DNA from 2 places in the Magnetospira thiophila genome. Region 2 is predicted to be linked to the other one. Evidence: riboswitches for the same ligand, from Rfam matches in the RefSeq annotation. Region 2 holds a riboswitch; the other holds the start of a gene.
The links. A riboswitch is a leader RNA that binds a small molecule or an ion and turns the genes downstream of it on or off. The one in region 2 is predicted to bind cobalamin.

Region 1: it holds a riboswitch for cobalamin, as region 2 does, so the genes downstream of both, ACYQ1P_RS14875 (energy-coupling factor ABC transporter permease) here and bluB (5,6-dimethylbenzimidazole synthase) in region 2, are expected to answer to the same signal.

What each region holds. Positions count from the first base shown of each region.
Region 1 covers NZ_BAAHXF010000002.1:1,073,684-1,080,700, forward strand. The annotation lists gene ACYQ1P_RS14860 (ABC transporter permease) at 1-606, shown strand, start outside; gene nikR (nickel-responsive transcriptional regulator NikR) at 672-1,082, opposite strand; gene ACYQ1P_RS14870 (HupE/UreJ family protein) at 1,178-1,765, shown strand; gene ACYQ1P_RS14875 (energy-coupling factor ABC transporter permease) at 1,810-2,496, opposite strand; cobalamin riboswitch at 2,537-2,749, opposite strand; gene gph (phosphoglycolate phosphatase) at 3,093-3,755, opposite strand; gene glmU (bifunctional UDP-N-acetylglucosamine diphosphorylase/glucosamine-1-phosphate N-acetyltransferase GlmU) at 3,853-5,217, shown strand; gene glmS (glutamine--fructose-6-phosphate transaminase (isomerizing)) at 5,236-7,017, shown strand, end outside.
Region 2 covers NZ_BAAHXF010000002.1:875,095-882,111, reverse strand. The annotation lists gene ACYQ1P_RS13915 (hypothetical protein) at 1-1,068, opposite strand, end outside; gene bluB (5,6-dimethylbenzimidazole synthase) at 1,337-1,981, opposite strand; cobalamin riboswitch at 2,028-2,207, opposite strand; gene eno (phosphopyruvate hydratase) at 2,318-3,595, shown strand; gene ACYQ1P_RS13900 (FtsB family cell division protein) at 3,746-4,060, shown strand; gene ACYQ1P_RS13895 (phenylacetate--CoA ligase family protein) at 4,061-5,377, opposite strand; gene ACYQ1P_RS13890 (putative bifunctional diguanylate cyclase/phosphodiesterase) at 5,537-7,017, shown strand, end outside.

The DNA of each region.
Region 1 (7,017 bases), 200 kb from region 2:
ATCCCGGGCATGACCGTCAGCGCCGAACAGGTGCGCGCCATGAACCTGCGTCCGAAATCGGTGACCGCGATTCTGGTGGGGCTTGAATCACGCCTGGGGACGTTCGCCATGCAGCGAGCGGTGAATGAGTACAAGGGAGAACCCCTGCTGGCCATACTACCCGGTGTTGCCCTCCAGGAACTGTGGGATTTGATGGGCACGGCGGAGGCGGCTCTTACGGTCATTTCGCTCTTTGTGGTTCTGTCGGGTCTACTGGGCATGTTGACGATGCTGCTGTCCAGTCTCAACGAACGCCGCCGGGAAATGGCGATCCTCCGGTCCGTCGGCGCGCGCCCCGTCCACATCTTCGCCATGCTGATGGCCGAAGCAGCCTTGCTGGCGGGTACGGGGATCGCCGTTGGGGTTGGCTTTCTCTATGGAGCCCTTTGGGTCGCTCGCCCTATCCTTGATGCCCAGTACGGACTTTACCTGCCTCTGACGGCCCCTTCCTTGCAGGACATATGGCTCCTTGGCTTGATCCTGCTGGCTGGACTGGCGGCTGGACTTGTTCCCGCATCATTGGCTTATCGTCAGTCTCTGGCCGACGGCATGGTGGCGCGAACCTGAGGCGATGGTCGTTCATGATTGGCAGCGTGGAATGATGCCGTTGGCGACGATTTTGGAGGCGGCGGTTACTCTTCATCCTCAAGGGGGATCAAATGTAAATATCCGTGCTTCACGCCCGTCTGAGCGATGATTTGATTCGCCATATTGCGAACTTCTTCGATGGTCCCGTTCAAGACGGTGGCTTCGACGCAGTTCTCTTTGTCGACGTGAAGGTGGAGCGTTGCCGTGGGAATGTCATGGTGATGGTGCTGGGCCTCAACGAGCCGTGACGACAGGGTCCGTTCCTTGTGATTGTACATATAGACGACACAGCCGACGCATTTTGCTTCCTCTTTTACCGCGATCCGTTGTTCCGCGAGCATTTTCCGCACTGCGTCCCGGATGCCTTCCGAGCGGTTGGAATATCCCTTCAACTCCATCAGCTCGTCAAACTTTTCAAGCAGTTCATCGTCAATCGTAACGGTAATACGTTCCATCATCGGTCATCCGGTGTTGCATTGGCTTGCGAGTGTGATATTTTTTATTTTCATCACACTTGCTTGGTTTGTCCATCTTACAGGGGATTCGAACGATGAAACGATCATTCTTTCTCGCCGCCGCCGTTCTGGTGGCGGCTGCAACACCTGCCCTGGCCCATACCGGCGCCGGGTCTGTTTCAGGCTTTTCCGCAGGCTTTGGCCATCCGGTCGGTGGACTCGATCATGTACTTGCCATGGTCGCGGTCGGGATCCTGGCTGCCCAGATGGGCGGCAAATCCATGTGGTTCGTCCCGGCTTCGTTTGTCGGCATGATGATTGTCGGCGGATTGTTTGGTATGATCGGCGTGCCGGTGCCGTTCGTCGAAATTGGTATCGTCGGCTCCGTGATCGTGTTGGGCGGCGTGATCGCCGCCGGACGTCAGATGCCGATGGGTCTGGCTATGGCTTTGGTCGGGGTGATGGCGATTTTCCACGGTCACGCCCATGGCACGGAAATGCCGGTAAACGCCAGCGGTCTCGAATACGGCGTCGGATTTGCCGTCGCCACGACGACCCTGCATGCAGCCGGGATTGGATTGAGCATTGCCGTTCAGAAAATGGCGGAAAAGATTGCTCCGATTGCCGTTCGGGTGGGCGGTGGAGGCATCGCGGCCGCTGGAGCCCTGCTCTTTATTGCCTGAAGCGGTTGATTGGAGGGCGGAATAAGCCGCCCTCCTTCAAAACCTTACGACGAAGCGGCGGTGTACAGACGGTTGTGAAACAGTGTGCTGTACTTAAACCTGTCGAAGTTCTTGGCAAGGGCAAGGACGGCCAAGTCCAGCACGGGCTCGACGAGGATAACCGTCATATAGGCCGCGCCAAACAAGCCCACCTGGGCCAGATTCTCAGCGCCAAACCCTTGACCATAGAATGCCCAGAATGCGACCCAGGCGACGATCCCGGCCTGATAACTGGTGGATAGGGCCAAGGCTTGTGCATAGGTCACGTCCTTGTACGCCGTTCCATTCGGAATGACCTTCCGTGCCAGCAGGCTCATGGCAAATAGCGGCACCAGCAACGTCGTGACGTTGATACCGTATTGGGGCAAATCCGCCGGTGCGAACAGAAGCCCTTGCACCAACAATCCGAAAGCGAGACCGAGTGCCGCCGCTCCGCCTCCGAAAATCAGGAACAAGGTCGAGCCGAGAATGAAATGAACTTCGGACACGCCAATGGAGTGATGTGGCAGGACTTCAAAAAAACTGAAGACAAGCGCCGTGGTGGCAACCGTTCGCGCCGCCAGGGAGACAATGCCTCCGTCGTTTTTAATCGTGTCGTAGGCCAGCTTTCCCGCCAGCCCAAAAGCTCCAGCCGCTGTGGCATAGCTGAGGGTGATTTTAGCGCCGTCAACGACGCCCGGTTCGATATGCATGATATTTCCTTTCACCGCACCCATCGTGCGGCAATCATAAGGGTTGAACGATGCTCAGGCAGGTCTCCTGACTCGCGCTTCATCGCCGATCATCGGCCTTCCCAGGCTCACGCCCAGTGGCTTCGCGGATGCGGCTCACGCTCACAGTTGCGTGGGCAGTCACGGATCAAGCCCCGATTGGGTCGTCTCTACCGTGTTCCCTTTTGATCCCGGAGACTTGGTCTCACTCGGAACCTAAGCGGTAAAACGATAGAGCAAATGAGGGCATGTTTCACGTCTATTCTTACAGGGCAATCGAATGAGTTTTCAGTAGCGCTGTCTGACGGTTTGTGATTCGGCAATTTCTCATGTGGTTTTCGGCATGAGACATTGGCAATCTCGTCTTCCATCTGACTGGTTACAGGCGTTGAAGGTGGCGAGGCGGCAGCAATCCGTCAGACTGTGCGGTGATCTCGGGATCGAAATGCGAGTCGGCACAGGCCTCCCGATGGGCTATCGCCGCGTGCAGCGAGAGGACCGGCAAGCTCGGTACGCTCGAGGCGGACCCTCACGAGTTCACGATTCATTATTTCAATCTGGGCGCTCCCCAACGGTTTCTACAACAATTTTTCGATCAGCGCCGGCAGTTCGTCGAAATGATCAATCACCGCCACCGACGGCAACTCCTGCACCGGAATGCGGGTATAGCCGAAGGACACCAAAATCCCCGGAATTCCGGCATCGCGGGCGGCATAGGCGTCGTTGGGGCTGTCACCGACCAACAGGGCATGTTCCGGGGCCACCCCCAAGGCATCCAAAGTGGCAAAGATATGACCCGGATCGGGTTTTTTCACCGCACAGGCATCGCCGCCCAGAACGGCGGAAAAATAATGGGCCATATGCAGCTCGGCGAGAATTTCTACCGTCGGGGCCTGTGGCTTGTTGGTGCAGACTCCGAGGGTGTAATGGCCGCTCGCCTTGAGGTCGTCGAGAACCTTGATGATCCCTGGATAGGGAACCGTCTCGTCCGTACTGTGGCCCTCGTAGAAGCCCATGAAGCCCTCGACCAGCGGATTCAGGGCGTCCCCGGTGATCGCCGCGCCGGTGGCGGCAAACCCGCGCTCCACCAACACCGGCACTCCGTCGCCAATCATGCTACGCACCGCCTCGATAGGCAGCGCCGAACGGCCTTCCCGAACCAGCAATTTATTGAGTGCATTCATCAAATCCGGTGCGCTATCCACCAGCGTGCCGTCGAGATCGAAAATAATGGCCTTCATTGGGCTATCCCCTGTTCCGTCAAATTGTGACTTGGCGGTGCTCCGAGCATGTGTCAGTCTGCCGCTTTCTCACGCTTATGTAATGAACCGATTTCAGATGACCAAGGAAAAAACCGCCGCCATCGTACTTGCTGCAGGTCTCGGGACCCGCATGAAGTCGCAACTTCCAAAGGTTCTCCACCCCATTGCCGGTCGCCCTATGGTCCGCCACTTGCTGGCCGCCGTCGAGTCCCTGTCCCCCGACAAGGTGGTCGTGGTCATCGGCCCGGACATGCCGCAGGCGGCCGAGGCCGTCGCCCCCCACGCCACCGTCATCCAGTCCGAACGCCTGGGCACCGGCCATGCTGTCCGCGCCGCCGAACCGGAACTGGGCGATTTCGACGGCGACATCCTGATCATGTTCGGCGACTCCCCGTTGCTGACCGCACAGACCATGGACCGCATGTTGGCGGCGCGCCGCTCCGAACCGAACACCGCCATCGCCGTGCTGGGCTTCCGCACCCCGACGCCGGGGGCCTATGGCCGCCTGCTCACCGACGCCCAGGGCCACCTGCACGCCATTGTCGAGGCCAAAGACGCCTCCCCGGCCCAGTTGGATATCAATCTGTGCAATTCCGGTCTGATGTGCGTCTCCGGCAAGCATCTGTTCCGCCTGCTCAGCAAGATCACCCCCAACAACGCCAAGGGAGAGTACTATCTGACCGATATCGTCGCCCTGGCGCGGGCCGAGGGGCTGGGCAGCGTGGTCACCGAGGGCGACGAGGACGAGCTGCTGGGAGTCAATTCCCGGGCCGAACTGGCGCTCGCCGAATCCCTGATCCAAAAACGCCTGCGCGCCGAGGCCATGGCCGACGGCGTGACCATGATCGACCCGGACAGCGTCTGGCTATGCTGGGACACCCAACTGGGTCAGGATGTGACTCTTCAGCCGCATGTGGTCTTCGGCCCCGGCGTCACCGTCGAAGAAGGCGCGACCATCAAGGCCTTCAGCCACCTGGAAGGCACCACCGTCGGCGCGCAGGCCCAAGTCGGTCCCTATGCCCGCCTGCGCCCTGGCGCCCAGATCGGGGCCCAGGCCAAGATCGGTAATTTCGTCGAGATCAAGAATGCCCAAATCGAGCAAGGGGCCAAGGTCAGCCACCTCAGCTACATCGGCGATGCCCGGATCGGGCGTGAGGCCAATATCGGCGCGGGAACGATCACCTGTAATTATGATGGCTTCCTGAAGCATAAAACCGATATTGGCGCGGGGGCCTTCATCGGCTCCAATACCGCGCTGGTCGCCCCGGTTACGGTCGGCGACGGGGCCATCATCGGGGCCGGGAGCGTGGTCGCCAAGGATGTGGCGGCGGATGCCCTGGCGGTGACCCGGGCCGAACACCGCGAAGTGCCGGATTGGGCGCCGCGATTCCGCGAACGCAAGGCCGCCGAGAAAGCCGCCCGCAAGAAAAAAGCCCCCTAACCCCAGGAGATCTGAACCGTGTGCGGTATTATCGGGATTATCGGCAAGGCGGAAGTCACCCCGCTGCTTATTGAAGGTTTGCGACGGCTGGAATATCGGGGCTACGATTCCGCCGGAATCGCCATTCTCAGTGACGGGGCCATCACCCGGCGGCGCGCCGAAGGCAAGCTGAAAAATCTCGAAAAGCTGATCGCCAACGAGCCGGTCACCGGCACCATCGGCATCGGCCATACCCGCTGGGCCACCCATGGCGCGCCCACCGAAGTCAATGCCCATCCCCATTCGGATGGCCGGGTGGTGCTGGTCCATAACGGCATCATCGAAAACTATCAGGATCTGCGCAAGGAACTGGCCGCCAAGGGGCACCATTTCGAGACCGAGACCGATACCGAAGTGGTGGTCCATCTGGTCGGCAGTTTCATCGCCCAGGGCCTGTCGCCCCAGGACGCGGTGGCGCAAACCCTGAAGAAGCTGGTCGGAGCCTTTGCTCTGGCCATTCTGTTCGCCGGACACGAGGACATGATGATCGGCGCGCGGCGCGGCAGCCCGCTGGCCATCGGCTATGGGGACGGCGAGATGTATCTGGGCTCCGATGCCCTGACCCTGGCCCCGCTGACCCGCCGCATCAGCTATCTGGAAGAAGGGGATTACACCGTCGTCCGTCGTGACGGAGCGCAGATTTTCGATGCCGACGACCAGCCAGTGGACCGAGATGTGAAACTCACCGCCACCTCCGGGGCGATGATCGGCAAGGGCAACTATCCCCATTTCATGCTCAAGGAAATCTACGAGCAACCGGCGGTGATGGGCGACACGCTGCAAGCCATCCTCAACCCCTGGAACCGCACCATCACCCTGCCCGATCTGCCGTTCGACCCGACACACATCACCCGCATCACCATTGTTGCCTGCGGCACCTCGTTTTATGCCGGAATGGTCGCCCGCTACTGGCTGGAAAGTCTGGTGCGCGTGCCGGTGGATGTGGATATCGCCTCGGAATTCCGCTATCGGGACGTGGACCTGCCGGCCGGCGGGGTGGCGCTGTTCATCTCCCAGTCGGGCGAGACGGCCGACACCCTGGCCGCCCTGCGCCATGCCAAGAAGCAGGGTCAGAAGATCATCTCGGTGGTCAATGTGCCGGAAAGCTCCATGGCCCGGGAATCGGACCTGGTGTTGCGAACCAAGGCCGGGCCGGAAATCGGCGTCGCCTCGACCAAGGCTTTCACCACCCAGCTCACCGTGCTGGCCTGTCTGGCCATCGGCCTGGGCAGCAAACGCGGCACCCTTACCGCCGAGAAAGTCAGCGAGCTCTGTCAGGCTCTGACCGAAGTCCCGACCCGGGCCAATGACGTACTGGTCCACGACGAGCACCTCGCCAAGCTGGCGCACGAAATCGCCGAGGCCCGCGACGTGCTTTACCTGGGGCGCGGCACCGGCTACCCCATCGCCCTGGAAGGGGCGCTAAAGCTCAAGGAAATCAGCTATATCCATGCCGAGGGCTACGCGGCGGGCGAGATGAAGCACGGCCCCATTGCCCTGATCGACGAAAGCGTACCGGTGATCGTCGTCGCCCCGTCGGACGAGCTGTTCGAAAAGACCGCCTCCAACATGCAGGAAGTCATTGCGCGCGGGGGTCGGGTGATTTTCATGTCCGACAAGGCCGGGATCGAGAAACTGGGCACCATGGCCGCCGCGACCATCGAACTGCCGACGGTCAATCCTTTCGTCGCGCCGATTCTCTATGCCATCCCGGTGCAGTTGCTGGCCTACCATACCGCCTGTATCAAGGGCACCGACGTG
Region 2 (7,017 bases):
TAGCAGACGGTTGGTATGTTCATACCAATCCTGGGTCCCTGGTGCCGGAACGGGAGCGGGCTTCGTCTCTTGCGTCCAGGCCAAGGTATCGTTTCCGGACCCGCCGATGAGGACGGTATTTTCAGAGGTCGCCGCTTCTTGGGTCCAGTCGACCTCGATGGTCTCCTCCTTGCCGTGGATGACACGGTCCTTGCCCCAGGCATCTGCATTGGGGGGCGGTGTTTCCCCGTAATGGGCCTCGATCATCTGCACATGTTGCGGGTCCGCATGGGGACCGAGATGTTCGATAGCCTGCTTGGCGCGCAGCTTGTTCATGCGGTCATTTTCTTCCCGGATGCCTTCGTAGCCGGTGGGGGAACTGCCGCTGGCGTGGCCAGTAGGCTCCGATTTCGGAGTGTTCAGTTCATAGAATTGGCCGGATTCCTGCTGAATCTCTTTGTTGGTCCAATAGTCGTCGGCCCAATGCAGGCGCTTCTGATCGGCAAAACTGCGCTCGATCACCGGCTTGCGCCGCGCCGTCTCAATCTCACCCTTCTTTGGTGGCGTCGCCCCATCCCATGTGTCAAGAGGATCAATGCGTACCGGCGGCGGGCTTTTGGCCAGGGCCTGCTCGACCCGGATGGGGCGTGCCTGAGCGATCTCTGTGGTCTGTTGAGCCAGGGTCTGCCGTTGCTGCTGCTGCTTTTGCTCTTCCAGGCGCTGTTTCTGGCGCATCTCTATGCGCTGCCGGGCGGCTTTCTCCTCGGCGGCCTTTTTGTCCTGGTGCATCTTCCAGACCGCCTCCGTGTCGGCCTCGGCCTGCTTGAGAAGGTTTTCCTGTTGCGCCCGGTCGCTCGGGGACTCGTCAAGGAGGGCGTTCGTCCGGCGTGCCGGGGCCTCGAGGACGGGTTCAGAGGCAATGGGATGCAGCGGCTCCGCATCGAAGGCCGTCTTGGACTCGAACAGGGACGGCCCCTCGTCGAACGACGGGGTCGGGCGCGACGGCTTGTCATCGACAACGGACGGAATCGGCGCAGAGGACAGGGAGTCCCCGTCGTTGCCGGGGGTGGTGCTGGATAGGCTTCCCATGACCCCTTGGCCGCCCCTGGCGGTTTCGTGGTGGGTCTTGCTGGAGGATGGCGGCACGGTCCAGCAGGGGGCGCGTTGCGACACATGCTGCGAAAGGCTCGTGCCTCGACAGGCTCAGCATGAGGTAGGGGGGTGAATCTCGGCATGAGGGGGGGCTGTTGCCGTTCACGAGATGCCCATTGCGACTGATGCTTTGTCCCTCGTCAGGCCGACTTATTCCAACACTTCACACCGGCAATCTCACCCGGACCTTCAACCCGCCGCCCGCTCACCATCCCTCCCAGTGCAGCAGTTCCTCCAGCGCCATTCGGTGCCGCCAGCCTTGGCGTTGCAAATCCGGGGTGTCGTGGAACTGTGAGACCGATCCGAGACAAAGATAGGCGATGACGTCCAGTCGTTCGGGGATGCCGAGGGTCTGTTTGAGGGCCTCGGGGTCGAGGATGGAGACCCAGCCCAGGCCGAGGCCTTCGGCGCGGGCGGCGAGCCACAGGTTCTGTACGGCGCAGACGGTGGAGTAGAGGTCCATCTGCGGCTGGTGGGTGCGGCCCAGGACCACCGGTCCTGCGCGGCCACGGTCGCAGGTGATGCACAGATTGACCGGGGCTTCGATGATGCCTTGCAGCTTCAGGGATTGGTATTTCTGGCGCTGCTCGGCCGGAAACATTTGGGCGGCCTCGGCATTGGCCTGGGTGAATAAGTCATGGACTCGCCGTCGAGTGGCGAGGTCACGTACGACAACGAAATCCCAGGGTTGCTGAAAGCCCACCGAGGGGGCGTGGTGGGCGGCGTCGAGCAGGCGCAGCAGCAGATCGTCGGGGAGCGGGTTGGGCAGGAATTCGCTGCGCACGTCGCGGCGTTCATAAATGGCCCGGTAAACGGCGGCTTTGTCGGCGGCGGAGAAGGCATGGTCCATCGGGAGTCCCCTTGCGATGGTGGCGCCCCGGGCCGCTGTCCATGCGGTTTGGGCATCCCTCCCGGCCGGTCTTCTGACTTGGGATCGTCCCCGGATCGCGCCTTCCCGGCGGATGCCAGTGGCCTGTTGCGTCCCGAGTCCCCCCTACAGCGTTGGGCACGTCGCGGAATCTCACCGCGTTCCCGATTCTCCCGCCGAAGCGGGCACCGAAAGGTCGCCGGAAGGTAAATGAAATGACAGTGAAATAATAGTTGAACTTGCGGTTTTCCAGCCATTGGAGTAGGGATCGGTAAGAATTTCCATCCCGATCTTCCTCCTGATGTGATGAGGCGCTCCATGACGGCTATATCAGACATCCATGCCCGCGAAATTCTCGACAGCCGAGGCAATCCGACCGTCGAGGTCGAAGTCATTCTCGAAACCGGCGCTTTCGGTCAGGCGGCGGTACCATCGGGGGCCTCTACCGGCGTTCACGAAGCGGTGGAACTGCGCGACGGCGACAAGAGCCGCTACCTGGGCAAGGGCGTGACCAAGGCGGTGGATGCCGTCAATGGGGAGCTTTATGACGCCCTGGTCGGTCTCGAAGCCGAGGAGCAGGAAGTACTCGATCAGGCGATGATCGACCTGGACGGCACCCCCAACAAGGGGCGTCTCGGGGCCAATGCCATTCTCGGAGTCTCGCTGGCGGTGGCCAAGGCGGCGGCGGACGAGGTGGGGCTGCCCCTGTACCGCTATATCGGCGGCACCCATGCCCGCACCCTGCCGGTGCCGATGATGAACATCGTCAATGGCGGTGCCCATGCGGACAACCCCATCGACATTCAGGAATTCATGATCATGCCGGTGGGCGCGGCGAGCATCGCCGAAGCCGTGCGCATGGGCGCCGAGGTGTTCCATAACCTCAAGAAGGGCCTCAAGGACGCCGGTCACAATACCAACGTCGGCGACGAAGGCGGCTTCGCGCCGGGCCTGGGCAGTGCCGACGAGGCCCTGGGCTTCATCATGAAGGCCATCGAAGGGGCGGGCTACGTGCCGGGGGACGATGTGGTCCTGGCGCTGGATTGTGCCTCCTCGGAGTATTTCAAGAACGGCAAGTACGAACTGGCAGGCGAGGGCAAGAGCCTGGATGCAGCCGGAAACGCCCGCTATTTGGCGGATCTGGCAGCCCGCTTCCCGATTTTCTCCATCGAAGACGGCATGGCCGAAGACGATTGGGACGGCTGGAAAATCCTCACCGACGAACTGGGGGCCAAATGTCAGCTGGTGGGCGACGACCTGTTCGTCACCAACCCGATCCGTCTGGCTGACGGCATCGCCAGGGGCATCGCCAACTCCATGCTGGTCAAGGTCAATCAGATCGGCAGCCTGTCGGAGACCCTGGAAGCGGTGGAAATGGCCCACAAGGCCCATTATACCAACATCATCTCGCACCGTTCCGGTGAGACCGAGGACAGCACCATCGCCGATATCGCGGTGGCCACCAATGCCGGGCAAATCAAGACCGGCTCCCTGTCCCGTTCCGACCGCATTGCCAAATACAATCAGCTCATCCGTATCGAAGAGGAATTGGGCCCGGCGGCGCGGTTTGCCGGACGCTCCATCCTGCGCGGCTAGTCCGAGCCCAGTACCTCAAGGGGCGGCGGTGTCTTTCCGTCGCCCTTTTTGATTCCGTTAACCGCTCGGCAAGACTCATCGTGAGATCTTCAGAGGAGTCTGAGTCTGACTCGATTCGCGAACAGTAAGCACGGCAGGAAGGGGCGACCCATGGCGCTGAGGGAAGACATCCGGTCCGGCTTGCGGCAGGTGGCCGGACCGGTGCTGGGGGCTTGTCTGGTGAGCTATTTCGCCTTCCATGCCTTCAGCGGCGACCGGGGGCTGCGCGCCTGGCTGCATCTGCGTCAGGAAGTGGTGCAGGTCGAGGCCATGGCCCGCGAGGTGGCGCGGGAACGCGACATGTGGGAACACCGAGTACGCCTGCTGCACCCCGAGAGCCTGGACCCGGATTTGCTCGATGAACGGGTGCGCGCCATGCTCAATTATGCCGATCCCGACGAGGTGATCATCCTCGAACAGGAGTGATCATATTTTCCGCAGATCCCGCACCCGGACGGCCTTGCCATCGGAGCGGGGCACCTCTCCCGGGGCCAGCACGACCGCCTTGCAGGTCACGCCGATCATGGTCTTGATGTGATACTGGATGCGCTTGGCGATCTGAGCATAGGCGTCGGCGGCGATCTCCGGGCGGGCCTCGGCCTCGATGGTCAGATTGTCCATGCTGCCGTCGCGGCGCACCACCAACTGATAGTGCGGTGCCAGTTCGGCCATATCCACCAGCAGTGCCTCCACCTGGGTGGGGAACAGATTGACCCCGCGAATGATCAGCATGTCGTCGTTGCGCCCGGTGATGCGGCGGATGCGCACATGGGTCCGTCCGCAGGCGCAGGGTTCGTCGGTCAGGCTGGTGATGTCCCGGGTGCGATAGCGGATCATCGGCAGCGCCTGTTTGGTCAGGGTGGTGATGACCAACTCGCCGCTTTCCCCCATGGGCAGGGGGACCTCGCTTTCCGGGTCGATGATCTCGAACAGGAAAGCGTCTTCCCAGCCGTGCGCTCCGGCGCGGGCGTCGCGGCATTCCATGGCCACGCCGGGGCCGATAATCTCCGATAGGCCGTAGGAGTCGACGCTATTCAGACCGAGCATTTCGTCCAACTGCCGGCGCAGGGAATCGCTCCAGGGTTCGCCGCCCAGCGGGGCCGTGTGCAGGGGGCCGTCGGCCAGCGGCTCGCCCTGGGCGGCGGCGGCCTCGGCCAGATACAGGGCATAGGAGGGGGTGGCGATCAAAACGCTGGCCCCGAAATCGCGCATCAGCTTGATTTGGCGTTGGGTGCCGCCGCCGGAAATGGGGACCACCGTACAGCCCAGACGCTCGGCCCCGCCGTGGAATCCCAAACCGCCGGTGAACAGGCCGTAGCCCAGCGCATTATGCACCACCTCGCCCGGCCGCGCGCCGGCGCAGGCCAGGGAGCGGGCCATCAGGTCGGCCCACATGTCCAGGTCCTCGCGGGTGTAGCCGACCACCGTCGGCGTGCCCGTGGTGCCCGAGGAGGCATGCAGGCGCACGACCTTGTCGCGCGGCACGGCGAACAGGCCGAACGGGTAGTGGCTGCGCAGGTCGTTCTTGACCGTGAAGGGAAGGTGACGCACATCGGCCAGACTCTGGATATGCGCCGGGGTGAGCCCCCGATCCTCCATGTTGCGGCGAAACGGCGCCACATTGTCATAGGCATGACGGACGCTCCAGCGCAGCCGTTCCAATTGCATTTCGGCCAGGGCAGGGCGGCTCAGGGTTTCTATATCCGGCTGATATTTGAGGGTCGTCGTGGGGTGGCGCGGCATCGGCAGGTCCTTGATCGGCGGGAAGAGGGGCGACTCTTGATCCTTGTGAGGTGATTATTTCAGGAGTGTTGCCCGGTTTCCAGTGAGGCCATCACAATAGGTTCCTCCAGACGCGATTTGGTATAAAGTCTTTATGTGACCAACCAGGAAGTCGATTTCGTGAAACAGAATTCAGGACCACTTCTTCGCGGTTCCCGCATGACCGGGTTGCTCGGGGGGGCTTTGACGGTCGGATTCAGCATCCTGGTCTATGCGGAATCCGCTCACCTTCAGGAGTCCTTGGGCGTTTTTGCGGTGGCCGGGCTGTTGACCCTGATGGCGACCCTGTTTCTGCGACATCAGGAAAAGGATCTGGAGCGCGAGCGGGAAGCGGCCCGCCGCCGGGATCAGATTTTGGCCGACCAGCGTCTGGTGCTCGAACATACCAACGTGGGCATTGTTCATGTCACCCGGCGCAAGATTCGTTGGATGAATGAAACCCTGGCCAAATGGCTGGGCCGTCAGGTGTCGGAACTGATTGGCCAGGAAATCAGGTCGCTGTACGTCGATGATCATGAATATGAGCGGGTCCGGCGCCTCGCCTCGCGGGAATTGCGCGAGACCGGGTTTTGCGAGGGGGAAGCGCATATCCGTGGTCGGGAGGGTGACAGTTTCCAAGTGCGATTCCGGGGCAAACGCGTGGACCCCGAAGACATGGGAAAAGGGGCCATCTGGGTCATTGAGGATGTGTCCCAGCAACGTCGCGCCGTGCAGGCGATCAACCTGTCGGAGACGGTCTTCAAGAATGCCGCCGAAGGCATTCTGCTATGTGATCATGAGCATCGCATCATCGCGGCCAATCCCGCCTATGCCCATATGACCGGCCATGATGCCGGAGAGATGCTGGGCCATAATATCGACGAGTTCGCGGCCCGCCGCGAGGGTGAGGTCTTCATCTACCGTATATGGGAGAGCCTGCGCCAAAATGGCCGCTGGGAAGGGGAGACCTGGGGGCGGCGCAAAAGCGGCGAGCTTTATCCCGAGTGGCGAACCATCCTGGCCGTCCACGACGACGACGGCAATTTGGCCCACTACCTGATCATGGTTCGGGACATCACGCGGCAAAAGGAAGACGAGGAACAGATCCGCTTCCAGGCCTATTACGATACCCTGACGGGTTTGCCCAACCGGCTGTTGTTCCAGGAGCGCCTGCGGGAAACGCTGATTTCCGCCACCCGCCACGATGCCCAGGTGGGGCTGATGTACATGGACCTGGATCAGTTCAAGGTGATCAACGACAGCCTGGGGCACGGGGTTGGGGACCTGCTTTTGGTTCAGGTCTCGCGGGCCATTCTGGAGCGTCTGCCGGAAAAGGCGACCCTGGCCCGACCGGGGGGCGACGAATTCCTGATTCTCCTGCCGACCACCGATCTGGAAGAAGTGGCGGCCGTGGCGCATGACGTCCAGGAGGCGGTCTGTCGGCCACTCAATCTGGAAGGGGCGGATCATGAGGTGGTGGTGACTTCAAGTGTCGGCATCGCGATTTTTCCCCGCGATGGAATGACCGCCGCCGATCTTGTGCGTAGTGCGGATACAGCGGCGTTTCATGCCAAGACCCAGGGCCGCAACAGTTTTCAGTATTTCACCGAGGACATGAACCT